Regions from separate parts of the Petrocella sp. genome, predicted to be linked through region 3. Evidence: riboswitches for the same ligand, from Rfam matches in the RefSeq annotation. Region 3 holds a riboswitch; each other region holds the start of a gene.

Region 1 (6,628 bases), on a different contig from region 3:
AATCGCATCATGTAATACTTCTTTATCTGATGTAAGTCCTGAGAGCAATTTGGCACTACCATCAAAATCAATTACCGCCGCCTCATCCTCTTCACCTAATTGATCAACAAAGGCTTTTGCTGCATCTTTCCTTATACCGGAAGGATCATTCCAACCCATACTTCCAGATGAGTCTATTGACATCGCTATGGCTATTGTTTTTGTCGGTTGATTCGTTTGGCTCGGTGGTTTGATTTCACTGTCCCAAACCTTTTCAAATGCTTTTTTATTTAACAATACATATTTGGAAAAATGTTGGATTGTAACTGATATTGTCCCATTTACTGAATCTAGGGTTTGATTCTCAAGTAGTATCATCTCTTGATTGACTTCATCAACATAATAGATTGCAGGTTCAAACTCTTGATTCTGAAGCAACTCATTGTTAAAGGCAAATGTTAGCTCTGCTGAATCAAAAGTTCCATCTAAATCAAATTCATAGCCCGCACCAACATAACCCGGCATATCTTCCGGCAAATAAAAGTTATCCCCGGATACTTTTCGTATAGACAAAGTATCTATCAGTCTTCCTGGTATATTCATCGTTATTGTAGGGACCGCTCTAAGGTCTGTTTCTTCCTGTGAGGCTGTTTTTGTTATTAAAAATATTTCATCGCCATCTAGGATTCCATTTCCATTTGTATCCGGATTTGTTGGATCCGTTCCTACTTCAAGTTCTTTTGAATCACTTAATCCATCATTATCCGTATCATACAGTAATGGATTTGTGGAATGAATATTCATCTCATCATAATCACTAAGACCATCTCCATCGGTGTCAACATCCCATGGATTCGTACCTAATACTTGTTCTTCTAAATTGGTTAGGCCATCTCCGTCAAAGTCCTCATCCCCATCTAAGATGCCATTATTATCCGAATCAACTTCTAAAGGATTGGTTCCTGTGTAATATACTTCATAATAATCTGTAAGGCCGTCACCATCTGTATCCAGATTATAAGGATCTGTACCATAAAATACTTCATAAATATTTAAAAGGCCATCATTATCTTCATCGCCATATTCATCAAATTCCAAGGTCAAAATTGCGCTTATTGTTACATTGCTTGCTGGCATGGTAAATGTTGTTTCTTTTGAAGTTTTGTCGTCAAAAGAGCCTCCACCAGTTGATGCCCATTCCGTAAAATTATAGTATTTTTCTGGTACTACTTTTACATTTACTCTTGCTCCAGGTGCATGATTTCCTACAATACTTATGTTAACTTCTCCACCTATTATCGTTTCAACTTCTAGTTTATATGTTAGAGCATTCGTACTTCCACCGGATGAAGAGCCTCCTGTACTCGATGTTGTTTTATCTTCTTCTTTTATGATGCCTTCTGGGATTATGGGGTCTTCTATCTCTTTATCATTCTCTATATCTTTATCAAAAAGTTCTAATAATCTGTTTATAATGACCATGGCTTCAGCTCTTTTTGCATTCGCATTTATCGCAAAATGCTTATCTGGATAGCCTTGAACTAATCCTAAATTAACTGCTTGCTGGATGGCTTCATATGCCCAAAAGGTAGATTCTAAATCATTAAAATTATAAACTTCTTGGCCTATGTTCTCAAAACCTTCTACTCGCATAATAAGTGTTACAATTTCTGATCTGGTAATATAGGCACTTGGCTTAAAGGAGCCATCTTTATATCCTTCAATTAAACCTAATGACTTTCCTATTAGGATATTGTCTTTGCCCCAATGATTCAATATATCAGAGTACGCTACATCACTGCTTACTTCCGATGTTAAATCCACTAATTCCGATTCTGAATAGAGTGCCCTGAGTACAAGCGTTATAAACTCTGCCCTTGTTATCATTTTTTCAGGCATTATGTAATAAATATTGTCAATTTGAGTACCCTCTACAACTTCTTTGTCAATTAATTCCTTAATTTCTTTTTCTGCCCAATGCCCTATAATGTCAGGATGATTTGGGTTTGTCTCTGCAAAAGCACTGATGTGTGCAACTTGCAAAAGAATTGTAAAACACAAAACAATTGCTAAAACTCTCTTCATTCTTTTCATTTTCTTTTTCTCCTCTTAAAATTTGTTGGATTCTAAGAAGGTCGGTTACACTATTAGCTCCGAGTAGACCAAGTGTCCCATTAAAGTCTATTCATCTACGCTCCCCTATCTCATGTTCCCCTCTTACAAAATCCATGTTGATAGCGGAGGGTACACTATCTTTATTCAATCGGTTAAGCCCATTCCTTAACTTGTATGAATCCAATAAATATACAAAAAAAAGCCAGGAAGCATCCTTGATTCATGCAACCGGCTACCTTTTCTCTTTCTTTAAGGTCCTTTGGCTTTGCGTCCTTATCTTTCGATAAGTTTGCCTTTAAATTATCATTAAAGATATAATATCATCATATTTTATATACTGTCAATCTGTTTTCAAATATTAATAGTCTTATATGCTCAATTTCTTTTCTACTTTTTTGAGTATATAAGACCATATTGGTATCCCACCTGAGTTTTGAAGTGAATATCTAAAAACAATCCAGCAATCCCTTGTGGTTACTGGTGGTTACTGGTATTTTCTTGTCTACTTTTTGTGTTTTATATATGGCGCAATATAGCGATACATGTTATAATAATAGTATATTCCAGAGGAGGACGCTTTATGAACATACTATTATTCGGTGTTTCAAATGTGGGCAAAACCGTTGCTGGCAGGCTGCTTGCTCAACGTTTAAGTTATGATTTTTACGATTTTGATGAAGAAGTTAAAAAGAATCTCAATACTACATTGGAAAATTTTGTGACAAATAGAACACTGCGCGAACGCGATAGAATACGTTGCGAAGTTATCAATGCTCTCATCTCTCATAAAGGCAACAAAGTTATCGCTATCACTCCATTGTCCTATATACAACCCATTTATGCTCTCTTGTCTTCTTCAGATATATTCCCCATCGTATTAACAGATTCAGTTGAAAGCATTTTTGATCGTCTTGTTTTCAGTGACGAAAATGATGTTATCTATACAGATGATGCCTATAAAAACAAACACAGAAATCATTATCTATTAGAAATAAGCAAAGACCTCACTTGGTATGGTTCCGTTTACGCTGGCATTAAACATCATTTCCATATGTTAGGCCGACAGACGGAAGCTGTAGTCGATGCTTTGATTATCGAGTATCGTCTCGATGGCAAGGAGGTTTAGCCTATGTACTTACGTAAAATCAAACGTCCACAAGGTATTTACCTTGCCATTCAAGAAAGCTATTATGATAGTTCCAGCAAGCAAAGCCGAACTCGTACAATCCAGAGTCTTGGATACCTTGAATCTTTAAAATCTGAACATGACGATCCTATCGCTTTCTTCACTCAAAAAGCCTTGGAGATGACAGAACAAAAAAAATCCGAAAAATCAATCAACATTAAGATTGACTCTCATACAAAAATGGGAATAGATACAAACGATGTTCGCAACATTGGCTATGTTGTATTGAAAGAATTGTATAAAAGATTAGAGTTGGACAAGTTTTGGAACTGGAAGACACGCAATCTTTCCATAGAATTTAGCGTGAACCAAATTTTTCGCTTACTAGTATTTTCACGAATTCTAAGACCATCCTCAAAGAAAGGAACTTATGATGCCCGAAATTTCTTCTTTGAAGACTTCAAAGATTTTTCGCTTGACGATGTCTACCACGCACTAGACATTATCTCCAACAATAATGAAGCTCTTCAAAAATGGATTTATGATCGTTCCTCAAATATTTGTTCAAGAGATATGTCAGTAGCTTATTTTGACTGTACGAATTATTACTTTGATATTGGGCGGTCAGACATGGACACACTGGATGATAACGGAAATCCTGTCGATAAGGACGGCAACCCTGTTTCTACGAAATACAGAAAACGTGGACCAGAAAAAAACCATCGCCCTGATCCCATAGTTGAAATGGGGTTGTTGATGGATAGAAATGGGATTCCTCTCGCTTTTGATTTGTTCCCCGGAAACGAATCCGAAAAGGTCCATATGCGTCCTATAATTAACCGCATTAAAAATGAATTTTCAGATAGTCGCATTATTTTTGTAGCTGACAGAGGATTAAATACCTCAGACAATATCTACTATCTAAACGGCGATAATAAAGGAGATTATAATCAACGAGACGGTTATGTCTACGGCCAGTCCATCAGAGGCGCTGATGCAGATTTTAAAGAATGGGTTGTCTCAGCTGGGTATCGTGTTGATAAAATCACTAATGATGATGGGGAAGAAATAGCCTTCAAACACAAATCAAGAATCTATCCCAAAACACTTCACGTAAATGTGACAAAACCAGGAAGAAAAAATCCATTGAAAAAAGATGTCTCTGTCGATCAGAAACAAATGGTCTATTACTCAGAAAAATATGCAAAGAAACAGCAAGCTGATAGAGAAGTTATGATTCAACGAGCCAAAGATATGATTAGTCACCCAAAAAAATATGACAAAGTAACTTCTGCTGGCTCAGCCTCATATGTCCTTAACATAGCCTTTGACAAAAGTACTGGAGAGATAGTTAAGGGTAAATCATTGGCTTTGAATTTAGAGAAGATCGAAGAAGAAAAGAAATATGATGGCTATTATTCCATTGTAACCAGTGAACTGAACATGTCCGATATAGAAATTCGAGAAATATACCGTGGCTTGATTCGTATTGAAGATACATTTAAAATTTCAAAATCTGAGTTTAGTTCAAGACCAGTTTTTGTCCGCACAAACGACCATATAGATGCTCACTTTACAACGTGTTTTACCTCATTGATACTTATTCGATTGCTGCAAACAAAGCTTGAAAACCAATACCCTGTCGGAAAAATCATTAACTCATTAAAAAACTACTGTTGTGTCCCGCTTGATACAAACAACTACCAATTCACCTACTATGACGAGATCATTAAAGCCTGCAGCAAAGCCTTTAATATGACACTAGATAACAAATACCAAACACGGCAACAGATACAACATTTATTAAGATACTAAAATTTTGACATTTGCAATTTTAAGTCCTGTACGCTATATAGAAGAAATGGCGCATCCCAATACTTGAAAGGGCTGCGCCGTTTTTACTTCAAAACTCGAGATATTAGCACATATCCAGCTTTCTTTTGCTGAAATTTATTCCAATTGTTCAACTATTTTTGATATTTCTGGTCTTGAAGCTTTTGTATCTCTAATCGTAAAACTCAAAATACTAAACATTACATGCAGACTTATTGTTATCTGGAATTACTCAGCTACTCACAGTTATACTTGCTGATAGGATACAAAATTATAAATACCTCTAGAGCATGGAACCATTAATCGCATGTTAATAACAATATTAGTTCAAATATAAATTTTTGTCCACAACTCCGTTTTCTGCTCTAGTATCTAATTCTCAGAAAGCGTTTTGCAATTACCTTTATAGGGCTTAATTAGAGTACCTGAACCTGATTTTATAATCATAGAACTTTGATTTAAGTATAATGCCGGTCTAACACCACTACTTTCCTTTCATAAGCCCTATGATTCAAAACTGTGCAACTCTTTGCTGGAAGCACCCTGTATTCTGTAGTAGATTGAGGTGTACGAAGCCAATAAGAATAGCTTAGACTTGGTGTGAAATATAATATATTACTAGTTAATGCAGGGTCTTTAACTGCAGACTTGGTAGGTGTTACTCTTATTGGTGATCGACTAACCCCATTGATATCTATATGTGCACGACTACCCACTACGAGATTCTGCAACTCATATGCCGATAAAAAAAACACTTTATCTGTTATAGTCTTATAGTATGCATTTTCATAGTTTTGAGCTATCGCTCCATATGGAGAGTCCACAGAAATATGTGGTTCTGTACCACCTTCTTTTTTATGCTTATCAATAGTAGGAAGTAGCGTTTTATGTGTCGTTGGAATGATTTCATCCGTTGTGAAATTCCCATCCGCCAAAAAAACCTTCTCCTGATCATAGGGTGCATAAAATGTGCGCACTATTTAACCATTGACGAATAGTCGAGGTCTCCCATTCATTGCTTCCATATTTTTTTCTTTCTTCATTTTCATGATTATTAACTGCAGCATCAAAAGACTTGGCACATAACATATGTTCTGAATAAAGAAGAGGATTACTATTATGATCAAGATGGATGACTCGCCAAAGAATGGGTTCGTTTAAATAGGAACCAAATTCAATATAATCACCAATTGCAAAAGTTGGCGACGCATGTAATGGAATAGATGGTGTTAAAAGAAGAATTAAAGCTACCCTCGTCAAGAAAAATAACAGTTTTTTATCATATTAACCTCCCTTGTTTATTGAAGTTGGTTTTTTCTATATTCGTATTATTTTTGTTATCAAGATGTTTTCCTAAGGTATGAAGGGATACTTGACATTTCGTCTTTAATAAATCCAGCTTTATCACTAATATCATAGCCACCAATAGCGTTCACACTCTTGAAATATCATGATTTCCTTTTAGTCTTGGATTCCTGCCGACCTCGTTATGAGTTAGCAGGAATCCAGGTGTTAAGTCAGATACGATTTTAAAAGGGGCAGTCCTCGGTAGCATATCAGCAGTATTTCCCTGAA
Region 2 (6,628 bases), on a different contig from region 3:
AATTTGGTGTTTTTTATCAACTTAATCTTGATGAGATTATCCTTAACCATTTGACTTCTCTCAAAAGACACCTTACTAAGCCCTATTTGCTTAATGATGAACTTCACCATATCACTGTAAGTTTCGGCTTTTCTTGCTCGCCCGAAAACGGTGCCACCGCTGAAAAACTGCTTAAAAATGCAAGTATTGCCCTGAATCATGCAAAGAACAACGGCAAAAATCAGATTGTTAAATACGAGGATGCCTTTGAATCTATATCTGCTGAAAACTATGAACTCCTAAAACATATGCGTTTTGCGCTTGAACAAAATGAAATGTTTTTGCATTTTCAACCTCAAATTAATGTACACACCAAACATGTTGTTGGTGTTGAAGCCTTATTGCGTTGGAAACACGATGATCATTATATCTCACCAAATCAGTTCATCCCCCTTGCAGAGCAGACTAGACTCATCATTCCTATTGGCGAGTTTGTACTTAAAGAGGCTTTTAAGCTTGCTGAAGATTTCTACAAATCTAATACATCTATTGTTGTTGCCGTCAATATTTCTGCCGTGCAACTCAAATGGGATTTTTTATTCGCTCAGGTTATGCGTTTGAAGCAAATCTATGCCTTTCCTAATGAAAACATTGAATTTGAAGTGACTGAAAGTCTTCTCATAACGAATGAAGATGAAGCTATTGATGTGATTATTGAATTAAAACACATGGGCTTTCTCATTACCATAGATGACTTTGGCACAGGCTATGCTTCACTTAGCTACTTAAAACGATTTCCCTTTGAACGTATTAAGATTGACCGAAACTTTATTAAAGATTATCCTAAAACGGATGATGGTAGCATAGCAAAGCTGATCATTAATCTAGCAAAAAACATGAATATCGAAATCGTTGCAGAAGGCATTAAAACCTTAGAACAATTAGAATTTCTAAAACAACATGATTGTCATATCATACAAGGTTATTATTTCTCCAAACCTTTACCCAAAGATGGCTTAATGAAATATATTCATGAGATGAATGATTGAAATATGTAATCTTGGCAAGAAAAGAAGCTTGGCTTCGTTATGATCCCTGCTCATATTTCTGAATGGTTCGACAGGAAAGGTCTTTGACGTATTCTGCCACGCTTTTTGGCTGAATACTAAAGTATGACTTTCCTTGAGAACAATAAAAAGGAGTTGAACGTTTCGATTCAACTCCTTTTTTCCTATGCTACTGTATAGTATCTACTATTGTATCTACTATATTGTATCTTCACTATCGACCACTACTGAATCTTCTTCTGTTGGATCCACGACAACTTCATTTTCTTCATCTGTGATTTCTTCAACGACTTCATCTGCTATAATCTCTTCATCTACTTCAATGGTTTGAGCTTCTTCATCCCAAGTAACCTTTAGCCCTAGGTTCTCAGCAATAAATCTTAATGGCACCATGGTTCTATTGTTCATGACATCGGCAGGTACATCTATTGTCGCTTCAACATCGTTGACATAGGTCATATTGTTTAATAAGTCAAAGACGATTGTTGTACCATCTTTAACAATTGTTACAAGTTTTTCTTCACTGTTCCACGTTACGGTCGCTCCCATTGCTTCTGTAATAGCTCTAACCGGAATAAGGGTTCTACCTTCTTTTATAACCGGCGGAGTATCAAACTTGACATCTCTGTTTTTAAAAAACACATTTTCAACTGGAATCGTTCTCATATTTTTTAGATTATTAAAGCTTTTATAGACTTCTTGTAGCTGGCTTAGTTCTTCTTCTGTGTACTTACTTCTTGCAATCTGCTTCATTAGCGCAAGCTTATTCTTCAAATCCGTTTTGTAGGTGTCTTTTTCAAGCTTCAATGCTTCAAGTTCAGCTCTTAGGCTTTCTATTAATGCTGTATCACCCGCTTCTTCTGCAGCTTCAAGTTCTTCTTCTAAAGCATCTAGTTGCTCTTCTAGACTATCTTTTAGCTCTTCTAGCTGGTCCTTTTCTTGTTCTAAAAGTTGCTTTTCAAGCTTCCAAGCATTTTTCATTTCCTTACTCTTACCTTTTCCCTTATTACCCTCTTCTTCTACTTCTGCATCATCATCGGTTGTTACTTCTTCATCAGCTTCACTTACTGGTGATGTCAGATCCACCTCTTCTGCAAATGATACCGCTGAAAATGCAAATGTCAGTACAAAAATCATAAGTAATGCTAATACTTTGTTGAATTTTTTCATCTTAGTTCCTCCTTAATGAATGATTGTTTTTTAATCCTCAAAGCACAAAAAAAGCTCTGGTTGGATTGCCAAACAGAGCTAATACATTATTCCTGTATTTTCAGTATTTGGTAACCCGGCTACCTTGGTCATAATCACCTTAAGGCCCGTGGCTTTGCGTCCCCAAATTTCCTTGGGTTTGCCTTTATCGTTTACTTGATAACTTTATTACTTGTACTACAAAGTATAGTCTTATAGAACCGTTTTGTCAATGATTCAAAGAATGCAGGTCACTGTTTTCATACCCTAATCTTGATGGCATTAAAAGATTCTTGAAAAACTTTTATGCGGTCTTCTTCAGTAAACGCTTCTAAAGCTATGAGCTGTTCGGTAATGTTCCCTAGAGCTGTCGCTTCTTTTACGCCATAAACAAGTTGTTTTTTGCTGTATTTTTTGATCAACTGACATAGTAACTGATCTTGGACGCCACCACCAAAAATACAAACACGATCATATTTTTTTCCTATGGCTGTTTCAATTTCAGATAGTGTTTTTGTAATCTGTTTTGCAAGACTTTCTTCAATAACACGTACAATCTCGCCTATACTCTTTGGCACTTGTTGCTTTGTTTCTTTACAATAATCTTGAACCTTAATCGGCATATCTCCGGGTTCAAAAAACCGAGGGTCATTAATATCGATTTCACTTCTAATGACTGTGCCCTTTGCTAATTCAACCATTTCACCAAAGTCAATATTCATACCATTGTTTTCCCAGTATTTTTTGGATTCTTGTAAAATCCAGAGTCCGACATGATTTTTCAGAAGATTCACCGACGGATAGGATCCACCTTCATTGGCCAGGCCATATTCAATCACCTTTTCATTCATGGTCATCTGCTCTTGCTTGGCACCGACAATAATCCATGTTCCGGTAGCAATAAACAGATAGTCGTCTTCCATCGGTAAGCTTTGTAAAGCCAGTGACGTATCGTGACTTGTCACCGAGATAACATCTAATGACTCAATACCTAGTTCATTTATGATCTCATTCTTCACAGATCCTAGGTTTGTGCCTGATTGTATAATCGGCATAAATAATGATTTTTTGAATCCAAGATCTTGAATCAATGATGTGTTCCAATTCATGGTTTTATAGTCAAAAAGTTGTGTTGTCGTTGCCATACTGTATTCCGATAGCTTTTTACCTGTTAAAAAGTAATTGAATAGATCCGGAATATTAAGAATAACATCCGCATGATCCCATCGTATATAACGATCTACCATTAATTGATTAATCGTATTATAGCTCACACAGTCCATACCCGTTTCACTTTTTAATGATGCCTCATTTTTCTTTTCTAAAAGTAGGGCTAAACCTTGGTTACATCGTTCATCTCTATAATGTATTGGGTTTGCCATCAATTCACCTTCTACATCCAATACACCATAATCCACACCCCAAGAATCTATCCCAATACTTTGAATTTTGCAACCTAGATTTTTGGATTTTATCAATGCTGTTTTTAATTCAAAAAGTAAGCGTGGAAAGTCCCAATAGAGATGGTTATTCATTTTTACCGGGCTATTGGAGAACCGATGGACTTCATGTAAGACAATCTTCCCTCGGTTGTATTCTCCAATGATAGCACGTCCGTTACTTGCACCTAAATCAAAGGCTAAAACTTGCATCTAAGAACCTCCTTTTGCTTATTTTTTATAAAGAGCTCCATAGGTTTGACATGCTCTAAAATCTGCGCCTTCTAAATCTTTGCTTCCAAATCCACGCCATGCTTTCGGTCTGAATATACGATGAGAATCAACATTATGCATACTTACCGGTATTCTTAACATAGATGCCAGTGTAATGAGTTGATCACCTATATGTCCATAGCTAATAGCGCCATGATTAGCACCCCATGTATCCATAACCGAATAGACATCTTCAAATGCACCTTCACCTGTTAAAATCGGTACAAACCAAGTTGTCGGCCAAGCTGGATCTGTTCTTTGGTCCAAGGTTTGATGCACTTCATCCTCTAACTCTACCGTGTAGCCTTCTGCAATCTGTAAAACCGGACCAAGGCCTTTAATAATATTAATTCTAGACATGGTCACCGGCATATTCCCTCTTGTAACAAAACGTGTTGAGAACCCACCACCACAGAAATACTCGCTATTTGCCGGGCAGAATCTTGTGGCATCAAGACAGCGTTTTACCTCATCTTCTTGAATCTCCCAATAAGGTTTCATCATTGGTTGTCCATCTATATCACTTTGCTGCCCAGTTCCATCAAGGGTTGTTGAACCACTATTTATTAAATGAATGATACCATTTTTGGCAAGACCTGTAAGTTCATGTCCCGTTACGCGTTTAACAGCCTCTGGACTCCAATAGGTTCTTACATCTGAGAATATTTGGGCTGTCCCAGTTAATAGATGACCAAATAGCATTGGTGCCCCATTTAGGCTATCATTCTCTGTGGCAACTATAAATGCTTCACGAATACCATTCCAATCAAAGGATGAATTTAAGATTGTTTCTAAAAAATCACCATTTGGCAAATAGTCCGTCCACTGTCTTTGGCCTTGAAATCCTGCGGCTATGGCATGGTGTCCATCCGCTTCTTCTAGGAATCCAAGCTCTTTGAGCTTCGGATTACCAACCATTAGGTCTCTAAATATAATGGTCATCTTGACCACATACTCCCAATAGTTATCAAGATCTTTGCGGTCCCAAGGATTTTTGTTATAATCAGGACCTTCTTTACAGTTGTCTTTTACCCAAGCTAATGCTTTTATATATTCCTCTTCATCATATATTTTTTCTTGTATACGTCGCGTAATCTCACACATATCCACGTATTCATTTCGCATGCCTAAATAGTCATTAAAAAAATTAACATCCACGACTGATCCTGCTATACCCATTGATACGGTACCCACGGACAAATATGCTTTATCTTTCATTGTTGCAACAGCTATGCCTGATTTTACAAAAAGCAATATTTTACGCTTTACATCTTCAGGAATCGTTTCATCCTTTCCATCTTGAACATCTTGACCATAGATGGTAAATACCGGTAGACCCAATTGATCATGGCCTGCGGCTGCGGCTGCTAAATATACCGCTCCGGGACGTTCTGTTCCGTTAAACCCCCATATTGCTTTTGGACGCACCCCATTCATATCAATTGTTTCCATGCCATAACACCAACTCGGAGTTATCGTTATAGAAAGGCCAACACCTTCCCGTTGGAATTTCTCTTCACAAGCTGCTGCTTCAGCCACACCACCGATGGTTGTATCTGCAATAACACATTCTACCGGCTCACCACTAGCATGTCTTATATTTTCTTCGATAAATTTTACAGCATTTTTAGCCATGGTTATTGTTTGGTCTTCTAAGGATTCTCGAACACCTCGGCGACGTCCATCAATGGTTGGACGAATACCTACTTTTGGTAAGCTAACATTTAATCTGAATTCATTTTTCATTTTATTTGCCTCCTTCTTATGCTCTAAGCACAACACACGCTTGACTTGCAAGTGGGTGTTGTGCTTGATTTTACTGTATCTAGTAGCGTTTATTCATAAAGAACTGGAAATACATCTTCGTCATTAATATTGCTTGCATCATACCAAACAAAACCTGTGTCAATGTTTTTTTCTAGTGTTTCTCCTCTAGCCGCTTTAACCGCAGCTTCAACCGCTTTATATCCAATCCCTATTGGATCTTGAGATATTGAGCCACTTATAATGCCTTCACGTACTGCATCCATTTGTGCTTTTCCTGAGTCATAACCCACAGCAATTATTCTGCCTTCTAATCCAACCTCACGAATAGCGTTTAGTACTCCAATTATTGAACCTTCATTGGATCCAAAAAAACCATCTAGCTCAGGGTGTGCTGTTAACATTGCTTTTGCAATTTCTGTGGATTTTAATTGATCACCATCTCCGTATTGAATATCTACAACTTCAATATTGGGATACTTATCTTCGATTCGGTCTTTAAAACCATCTCGGCGATCAACGCCCGTTTTTGATGTTTGATCATGAACAATCATTCCTACTTTGCCTTCTTCACCGATTAATTCTGCCATTTTATCTGCTGCATACATAGATGCTGCATAATTATCTGTTGCTGCTGTTGCTACAATAAGTTCACTATCAACGCCTGAGTCAAAGCCAATAACCGGAATACCTGCCGCTGTCGCTCTTTCGATCAAAGGTATAAGCGCTTTTGAATCTAATGCTGCAAGGCATATTGCACTCGGATTTTTGCTTAATGCTGCCTCGACCATTTCAATTTGTTTATCCACCATCGCTTCGGTTTCAGGGCCTTCAAAAGTAATCGTTACCCCATATTCATAGGCTGCTTGTTCTGCTCCATTTTTTACCGCTTGCCAAAACTGATGTTGAAAACCTTTT
Region 3 (8,255 bases):
TATCAAATAGTTGTTCGCTTTGATTTCTGAATGGTTCGTCATAATAATATACCATTAACCTTTCACCTGAAATACCTAAGAATATAGCTTTTTATGTCTATGCTAAAGTGTCAAAACTAAGTTTCACTAAATTCGCCTGCCATATGTAGATTACGTTGATACATTCATAACTACATATGGTAGGTGAAAGTTCAACTATATAGTTTTTACGCCTTAACCAATAATCTATTATAAAATAACGATTTTCATTCAAATAAAGCATTAACCTTAGTTAATGCTTTATTTGAATATACATGAAATAAATTAATAATTATTTAACTCCGAGGTAGAACCCACTGTTCAGTTAATACAACTTCTAATTCAATAATTTCTGGCTTTTTCCACTCTTTCTTCACACTAACACCTCCTTCATCTTTTTTATGATTTAGTATACTATTTAGTATACTATTTATTACGCTTCTTAATATATAAACCTAACCCGGATATACTGCTTCCTAGTAGCATCAATATACCAATTGGTGTTCCTGATGTTTCAGGTAAAGCTTGAGGTATGATTATAGCTTCATCTAAAATAACCTCTTCAAGCTCTGGCACCGCTTCAGGTATTTCTACTATTTCATCCGGTATTTCTATTTCTTCTGGTTCTGGTTCTGGTTCTGGATCTGGTTCTGGTTCTGGATCTGGATCTGGATCTGGGTCACGATCTCTACTTCTTCTTGTATAACTGAAGTCTCTGGTTGCTATAATATCTTCATCATCGACAAATACTAACGTTTGAGAATCTTTAATCTCTTCTTCATAGTCAACGTCCAGTGCAATTGTCCTAAAAACTCTGTTTGAATCATTATTAGTAGATTTTAATAGCACTTCCAAATCTTCATCGTCACCTGTTTTGGTGTCATCACCTGTTTGGATGTCGTCACCTGTTTTAGTGTCATCACCTGTTTGGATGTCGTCACCTGTTTTAGTGTCGTCACCTGTTTTAGTGTCGTCACCTGTTTGGATGTCGTCATCTGTTTTGGTGTCGTCACCTGTTTGGATGTCGTCATCTGTTTTGGTGTCGTTACCTGTTTGGATGTCGTCATCTGTTTTGGTGTCATCTTCTAAAGTTTCTTTATATTCAACCTCTACAGGTATAGGTATCAATTCAGTATGTGTGCCTGTCAACCTATACGCTTCAACCAATGTGCCTTTTAATGTTATTCTAAGATTTTCATTAGCAGGCAAATTACTTTCACTGATGGTCAACTCGACAGATACTAAAAAATCTCCATTTCGGGTTAAGTCTTCAGTCAATATACTTTTATTATATGATAATTGAGCATTAAGTTCTTCAGTGTCCACTTTCGTACCATCTGGCAACTGAATGTAATAATCAAAGTTCAGTGTCACAATGCCACCGGATCTTCTATAGCTTGGGCTTGTTATAACCGCTTCATACTCATTCGGTGATGCCATTGGTGATAATTCCAAAAAATAATTATAAAGCATTGTAATATCACTATTTGCTACAGGTGAATACATTGGTGTTCCATTTACTATTTTCCATATTGCATATTGAGTAGCTGTTATTACATCATCTTTACTTAGGCTTTCCACCTCTAGATTGTCTTCAATTTCCTTCAAGTTAAGATAGGGTAGAGAGTGAGCTAATATCGCCCTAACCATATTATCATCATTATTATCACCAAGCGGGATAATGTCTCCGTAAACTGAGTCTACAAACATCTCCATGGTTTCATCAAAACAATATGCTTGCAATAAATCGCCTGTTTTTATGTCATATAAATTAAAAATAAAAGTATTGTCAACATCTGCCCCCCGTATAAAGCCATCCAAACCGCCACCAGGATATGGTGTCCAGTAAAAACTACTACCAAATACACTTGTTGACATCAATAATGACATAATTAAAATACTCGATAGGACCAAACTTAATTTCTTTTTTATTTTATAGTTTTTCATCTTCTTCTCCTCTACAATAGTCGGATATCATTGTTCAGCTACTATTGCCCTTAAATAAAGTATTAGCAGAATCTTGTTTATATTCCCCTCATAACTTACTATAACATTGTAATATTTCGCAAATACCAACAAATATTTGGAAATAAAAAAAGCTGCTTATTATTTTAAGCAGCCGAACTATCATAGTCTAAACCTTAGATTCTAGCTTTGCGCCCTTCTTTTTCAAGAAGTTTGCCAAAATATTATGTTTTATATTTATAAAACTAATCCTTATTACCTATTATATCATTTTTGCACCATAAGTCAATCCTTACTAGAAGAATAAATATATTATTTATTCTTCTTTTTTTTCGACTTTGTCACAACCACACCTATTATTTTCGCATTTACCATCTCTAACATATCATGCATTTTAATTAAGTGGTCTTTACGAGTTTCATTAAGAGCGGCAATAAGAATAACACCATCGACGATCCTTGATAAAACCGTTCCATCTGAATAGTTCATAATAGGTGGTACATCCATCAATACAACATCATACTCCGCCTTCATCTCCTCTATCAAGGGCATAATTTCCGGCCTTGCATAGAGTTCAAGGTTGGATACTGATGAAGTACCTGCTGTCAAAATACTTAAGCCCTTTATTTGTATGTTTTTATTTACACAGTCTTTTAATTGTTTCTTTTCAAAAAGTAAGTTTGTTAAACCCGGCCGTTTAGGCACCTCAAATAGATTATAGATCTTAGGGTGTCTATAGTCGCCTTCAACCAATAGTACTTTTTTTCCTAACTGGGCTAAGGATACAGCCAGATTTGTTATAACTGCTGTTTTATCATCATCTTCATTGGCGCTTGCCAACATGATGATTTTTTTTCCACTACTTACGTTTATATGACTAAGTATAGATCTTAGAATCTTGTACGCTTCAGATACATATGAATCAGGTTCACTTATGATAATGATTTTTTCTTTTTTCATAATCTATTAGCCTCCATTGTATAACTAGGTAACTCGGCTAATATTGGTAACCCTAAAAGCGCTTCTATTTCTTCAACGTTCTGTAATATTTTTTTGGCCAATACTGCTTTATAAATCATAAACCCTAGACCTAGCAATAAACCTAAGCTACTACCTACCATCATAAATATGATAGCAGATGGTCCTATAGGACGTTCAGGTGCACGCGCTTCATCAATAATCTGAATGTTATCCAAGCCTACAATTCCCGTCACCGCTATAGAAAGTTGATTTGTATATGCATTTGCCACTTCAGCTGCTATTTTAGGATTGTTGTCTCTATAGCCTATAGAAAACAAACGCGTTGTTCCAATATTAGCAATACTCATATTTTCTCTTAAATCTTCAATCGGTATGCTTAAATTAAGCTCATTAATAACATTTTCTGCTACTAATCTGGTCCTTAGTATTTCTTTATAGTCGTTAATTAATTGTTGCGTCATTTCAAATTCTTGAATCATGATTCTTGTATCTGCGTCTACGCCTGATGGATTTCCTATAAATATTGTTGTGTGAGCTTCATATTCAGGCGCAACAATGATCGTTCCTACCACAAAAGATATCAATATGCCGACTAATATAAAACCTATCAGTATCCACCATTTTTTTATACACGTATTCAAAAAATCACTAAAACTAATCTCCAGGAAGTTCCCCATAGCAGTCTCCTTAATAAACCTTCTTATATTTTATCGTAATGAATTAATACCTATCATCTTATTAACTCAGCTTATCTTAGCATTCATTGGCCAACTTATCAAGACCTGACAGTTCAAAGCAATTATTTTATTCATCTTCAAAATTTACGGCATCCTTATAGCTGATCTCATATAAATAACCCTTATCAATTTTTAATATTCTATCGCAGATTTTTAATGCAGATAATCTATGGGTTATAATAATACAAGTTGGTGATTGCTCTAATGACTGTATTGTTTTTAATACTTGCACTTCTGTTTTTGAGTCTAAAGCTGAAGTGGCCTCATCTAAAATAAGAATAGGTGCTTTATGAAGCAGTGCTCTTGCAATGGCAATTCTTTGAGTTTGTCCTTCAGATAGTCCAACCCCCCTTTCGCCAATGTGAGTCGCCATAACATTTTCAGTTTCTCGAATGAAATCCCATGCACTTGCAGCTTTTGCGGCCTCCTTTAGTTCCTCTTCTGTTGCATCCTCTTTACCCAGTCTTAAGTTATCTTCTATAGAGCCCGAAAAAATATTGTTACCTTGTGGAACATAGGAAATGAACCCTCTTGCCTTAGTACTCACCTCATACTCTTTTTCTCCATCTAGTATAGATATATGACCCTTTATAGGATTTAAAAGAGACATTAATAAATGTATAAACGTAGTTTTTCCTTCACCTGAAGATCCAATAATGCCTATTGTTTCTCCTGGTTCAATTTCTATGTTAATATTTTTTAGTACATAATTATCTTTGTTATAGTAAAAATCGACTTGTTTATAAATGATACCTGCCGAAGTCATATCTGAAGAAAAGTCAGCTTCAAACTCGCTCTCCATTTCTTCTATTTCTCTAATTCTTTCAACAGAAGCCAAAGCATATACAATCGCAGGTATGGAAGTCGCCACAGTGATCAATGGCCCTTGTATGTTTCCTATAAGTTGAATGAGTGCCATAAGTGTTCCGAAGGTTGTTGTACCTTCTGCTATCTTCACCGATCCCCATAAGAAAACAAGAAAAAATCCCATCCATGAGCTCATTGTAACCAAAGAAGATGAAATGACCGTCAATCTTGATCTTGAAGCCACTAAGTTTACCTTTTCCTGTTGCATCGATTTCGCTTTATTAAAACTCATTTTTTCCAAACAAAATGTCTTTACCACCAACATGTTTTGAATAGACTCATTGATAAAAGACCTATAGGTAGACTCAATTAACTGACTTTCAATATAAAGCTTTTTAAGTCTTTTAGAAAAAACTCGTATAAATAATGCCGCAAGAGGTATAACAGTAATGATCACAACGGCCAACCTTGCATCAATATAAAATATAGAAATAAATGAGCCAAAAACCAGTATACTAAGCGTAACAATATTCGGAATCGTTGAAATAATGACTTCTGTTATTTCATCAACATCACTGGTCATTCGTGTTAAATAATCACCACTATGGTATTTTAAAAATTGCATCCATTTTGTTTTGACAATTCTAGTGTATAGCTTATTTTGTATACTATTTGCAATTGTAATATCTCCTTTTTCAAGTAATATTGTACGAACTGCTTTTACACCAATATCAAACAAAATAATCCCACCCAATAATAGCAAATAATGATTCATTTGCTCAATATCGGCAGCTGTAGCTGAATCAACCAACCATTTTGTAACCAATGCTCTATAAATACCTAGTAAAGCTGAGATGGCACCAAAAAAAATAATTGCAAATACAAAATGACTAAACCCTTTCATTGTAACAAGCAACCACTTTAAATTAATGAATATTTCTTTTGTTTTCTTTTTGTCAATCTTCTTGCTCATTTTTTCGCCTTTTCCCAATATCTTCACCTGTTAGTTTAAACATAATCTTTTTTAGCTGTTCCAAAACGGTGAACCCTTGTTCTGGTCTAGTCATACTATAAAAAATTGTGTTCTTTACCGTTAGTAATAATGTCTGATAGTACTCATTTGTGAACCTAGCAACATCATATAATTGACCACAATATATATTTCTTTCTATATGCTTTATTTTATCGATTCCCTTTAGCTCTTCTAATATAACCGCTTCAGTCATACCTGTTTGAATCTCCACAATCACTGTAAGTGGCATTTTTTCTTCAATATAATTTTCTTCAAGCTTTACTATATATTTATCTTCTTCCATACTGGATTGTTTCAAATTCTGAAGATTATAGCCCATTTTCAAAGCCGTATCACTACAAAGTCTCTGTTGTGGAAATGCAGGATGTACAAAACATTTCGAATCCCTATCCACAGATAAAACCGATATGTCATCCGCCAAAAATCCATAGCCTTTCTTTCTAAATGCTGAACATAGACTTGTTTTTCCGGCACCACATTCTCCCGTTATAATTAAGGCTTGCTGTCCAACGCTTATTGCACTTCCATGCATTGCAATTCTATTTCTTTGAATAAGTAATACGCCCATTGCTGTACCTAGAAGATAAACAGTAACACAGTTCATATCCGACTCTTTATAAAGTTCAATAAGGATGTGATCACCATTTGTTACATAGTATTTTGCAACACCCTCAATATCAAACAAAAATGCCGTCCTTGATAATTGATACTGGTTGCTTTCTTCTAATACATTTTTTATAACACTTGGAGCAGTGCCCAGTTGAATGCATACATCATATTTACCTTCACTTATATTCAACTCTGGTAGTTTAATTTCTGAATACAGATTTAATCCAAAGGCTTTATAATAATATTTTTTTCTTTCTAACATCTGATACCCTCATCTTTATCATATAATACTTTGTTAAAAGGTCAAAACTAAGTTTCATCAAAATCACATACCTTATATATCGATACAAATTAATTCTCTTACATACAAATCTCTTATAAAATCGGATACTTCTTCCTGGCATCTTTGTTTGTCAATCTCGTAATGTGTTAACAAAAAACCGACTATAGAGTTTATCGTTTGAGGCTCATCTAGTATTTTCCATATCATAGATCCAACATTATTAATCCCATAATGAACACCTTTTTCTGTATCGTTAATCACAAGTTCACCATCAAAATCGATAATCATTAACTCTTTTTTTCTTATGATTGCTTCTTGATTAATTTCAAAATAATCCATCTAATACCACCTTTCAAGCAAGGAACCACTCGAATTCATTTGACTCTATTCCAAGCATACAAGAAACTGAAACTTTAGTTAATGATAGCTTCTTCTAATTTCCATGTCAAGTATTTACCAAAGATCTACTTATATTTAGATATTCAAACCAAATCCATCTTTGCTTAAAGGGTCAAAACTAAGTTTCACTAAATTCACATACCATATATAGATTACGTTGATATATTCGTAACTATATATGGTATGCAAAAGTTCTACTATATAGTTTTGACGCCTTAACCATCTTTTCAATCGAAAACTTTTTTCATTAAAAGTTATGGACAAATCTTTTTCAAAGGATTATAATTATTTAAAAAGTCACCTATGTCACATAATATGAGCTTAAGTCCAAAAGTTAGACAATATAGAAATAAACTGTAACCAATACAAGTAACTATGAGGAGGTTAGGTCATGGAAAAATGGAACAAACCTGAGATTGTTGAGCTGCATTCACAATCAACAGAAGCAGGTAGAGGTCGAGGTAACTCTAATGGTAAAAGAAAAGATAAAGGTGAATCTAATCGACCACCTATATGTATTATAGGACCTAGTGGACCAAGATAATGTCGAATTCAAGCACCCCATCTACGATGGCGTGCTTTTTTTTATTCTTCAGAAAGGACCTTGACGCATTCAACTATGTTTTAAAGCTGAATGCTAGAGTATGACTTTCCTAGAGAAGAACAAAGAGGCTGTTGCACTAATTTCTAAGCGCAACAGCCTCTTTGTTTATTCTCAATTATATTTTTTGAAATTAATGTTAATCAAGTTTGATATTGTCAGTTAAAATTGAACCATCACTTGTATTGGCAAGATTAGTAAAACCACTATGCTTATTACCTTTTAAGGTTACGCTGGTACTCGTACTATTATTGAATAGACTTGAATATTTAGCACCAGTATTTACAAAAGTATTATTATCAAATAAAGCGGTTGATCCTGCACCTAAAAATCTTGCTCTTTGCGTTGTAACTTTGTTCATTTCAAAAGTCGAATTTTCTACCACTAGATTTTTAACATTTGAACTGCTGTCAGCATAAAATAGATGCAAGTCACTTATATTCGTCGCTGTAATGTTTGATATGATTACATCAACTAAATTTTGATAAATATTAAAGAGTATGCCTTCCATTCCATTTCCATCAATAGTTACATTCTTTATACTTGATTGATACATATTTTTAATTCTAAATGCGCTTTTTGGTACGTCTGTAATTGCTGTCGGTTCCATTATCTTTACATTATTGATGTCTACATTTGATACATTATCAATACTGAATCCCAAATCCACTCTAACGATGTCTACATTTGATACGGTTACATTGTTTGCGCCACTGAATATTAAAATACCTACTCTTGAGTCTTGGACCCTACTGTTCAATATATTAATGTTAGTAGATGCACTTGTATTGGCATAGCCATTATATAAGTGTACACCCGCAC

What was found. Region 3 has a riboswitch for cyclic di-GMP ahead of AC6F8J_RS14570 (Cys-Gln thioester bond-forming surface protein). Riboswitches for the same ligand answer to the same signal wherever they lie in the genome.
Region 1: another riboswitch for cyclic di-GMP. It lies ahead of AC6F8J_RS02240 (S-layer homology domain-containing protein); the one in region 3 lies ahead of AC6F8J_RS14570 (Cys-Gln thioester bond-forming surface protein).
Region 2: another riboswitch for cyclic di-GMP. It lies ahead of AC6F8J_RS05920 (stalk domain-containing protein); the one in region 3 lies ahead of AC6F8J_RS14570 (Cys-Gln thioester bond-forming surface protein).

What each region holds. Positions count from the first base shown of each region.
Region 1 covers NZ_JCBCDA010000019.1:52-6,679, forward strand. The annotation lists partial or broken gene AC6F8J_RS02240 (S-layer homology domain-containing protein) at 1-2,073, opposite strand, end outside; cyclic di-GMP riboswitch class II at 2,104-2,187, opposite strand; cyclic di-GMP riboswitch class I at 2,315-2,398, opposite strand; gene AC6F8J_RS02245 (shikimate kinase) at 2,675-3,220, shown strand; gene AC6F8J_RS02250 (IS1634 family transposase) at 3,224-5,035, shown strand; gene AC6F8J_RS02255 (DUF6273 domain-containing protein) at 5,512-5,988, opposite strand; gene AC6F8J_RS02260 (hypothetical protein) at 6,005-6,313, opposite strand.
Region 2 covers NZ_JCBCDA010000049.1:27,167-33,794, forward strand. The annotation lists gene AC6F8J_RS05915 (EAL domain-containing protein) at 1-1,028, shown strand, start outside; gene AC6F8J_RS05920 (stalk domain-containing protein) at 1,245-2,216, opposite strand; cyclic di-GMP riboswitch class I at 2,323-2,409, opposite strand; gene AC6F8J_RS05925 (FGGY family carbohydrate kinase) at 2,495-3,886, opposite strand; gene AC6F8J_RS05930 (L-fucose isomerase) at 3,905-5,692, opposite strand; gene AC6F8J_RS05935 (substrate-binding domain-containing protein) at 5,782-6,628, opposite strand, start outside.
Region 3 covers NZ_JCBCDA010000131.1:850-9,104, reverse strand. The annotation lists gene AC6F8J_RS14570 (Cys-Gln thioester bond-forming surface protein) at 445-1,965, opposite strand; cyclic di-GMP riboswitch class I at 2,130-2,211, opposite strand; gene AC6F8J_RS14565 (polysaccharide biosynthesis tyrosine autokinase) at 2,296-2,943, opposite strand; gene AC6F8J_RS14560 (Wzz/FepE/Etk N-terminal domain-containing protein) at 2,940-3,641, opposite strand; gene AC6F8J_RS14555 (ATP-binding cassette domain-containing protein) at 3,769-5,481, opposite strand; gene AC6F8J_RS14550 (hypothetical protein) at 5,465-6,412, opposite strand; gene AC6F8J_RS14545 (PqqD family peptide modification chaperone) at 6,485-6,772, opposite strand; gene AC6F8J_RS14540 (hypothetical protein) at 7,224-7,376, shown strand; partial or broken gene AC6F8J_RS14535 (glycoside hydrolase family protein) at 7,573-8,255, opposite strand, start outside.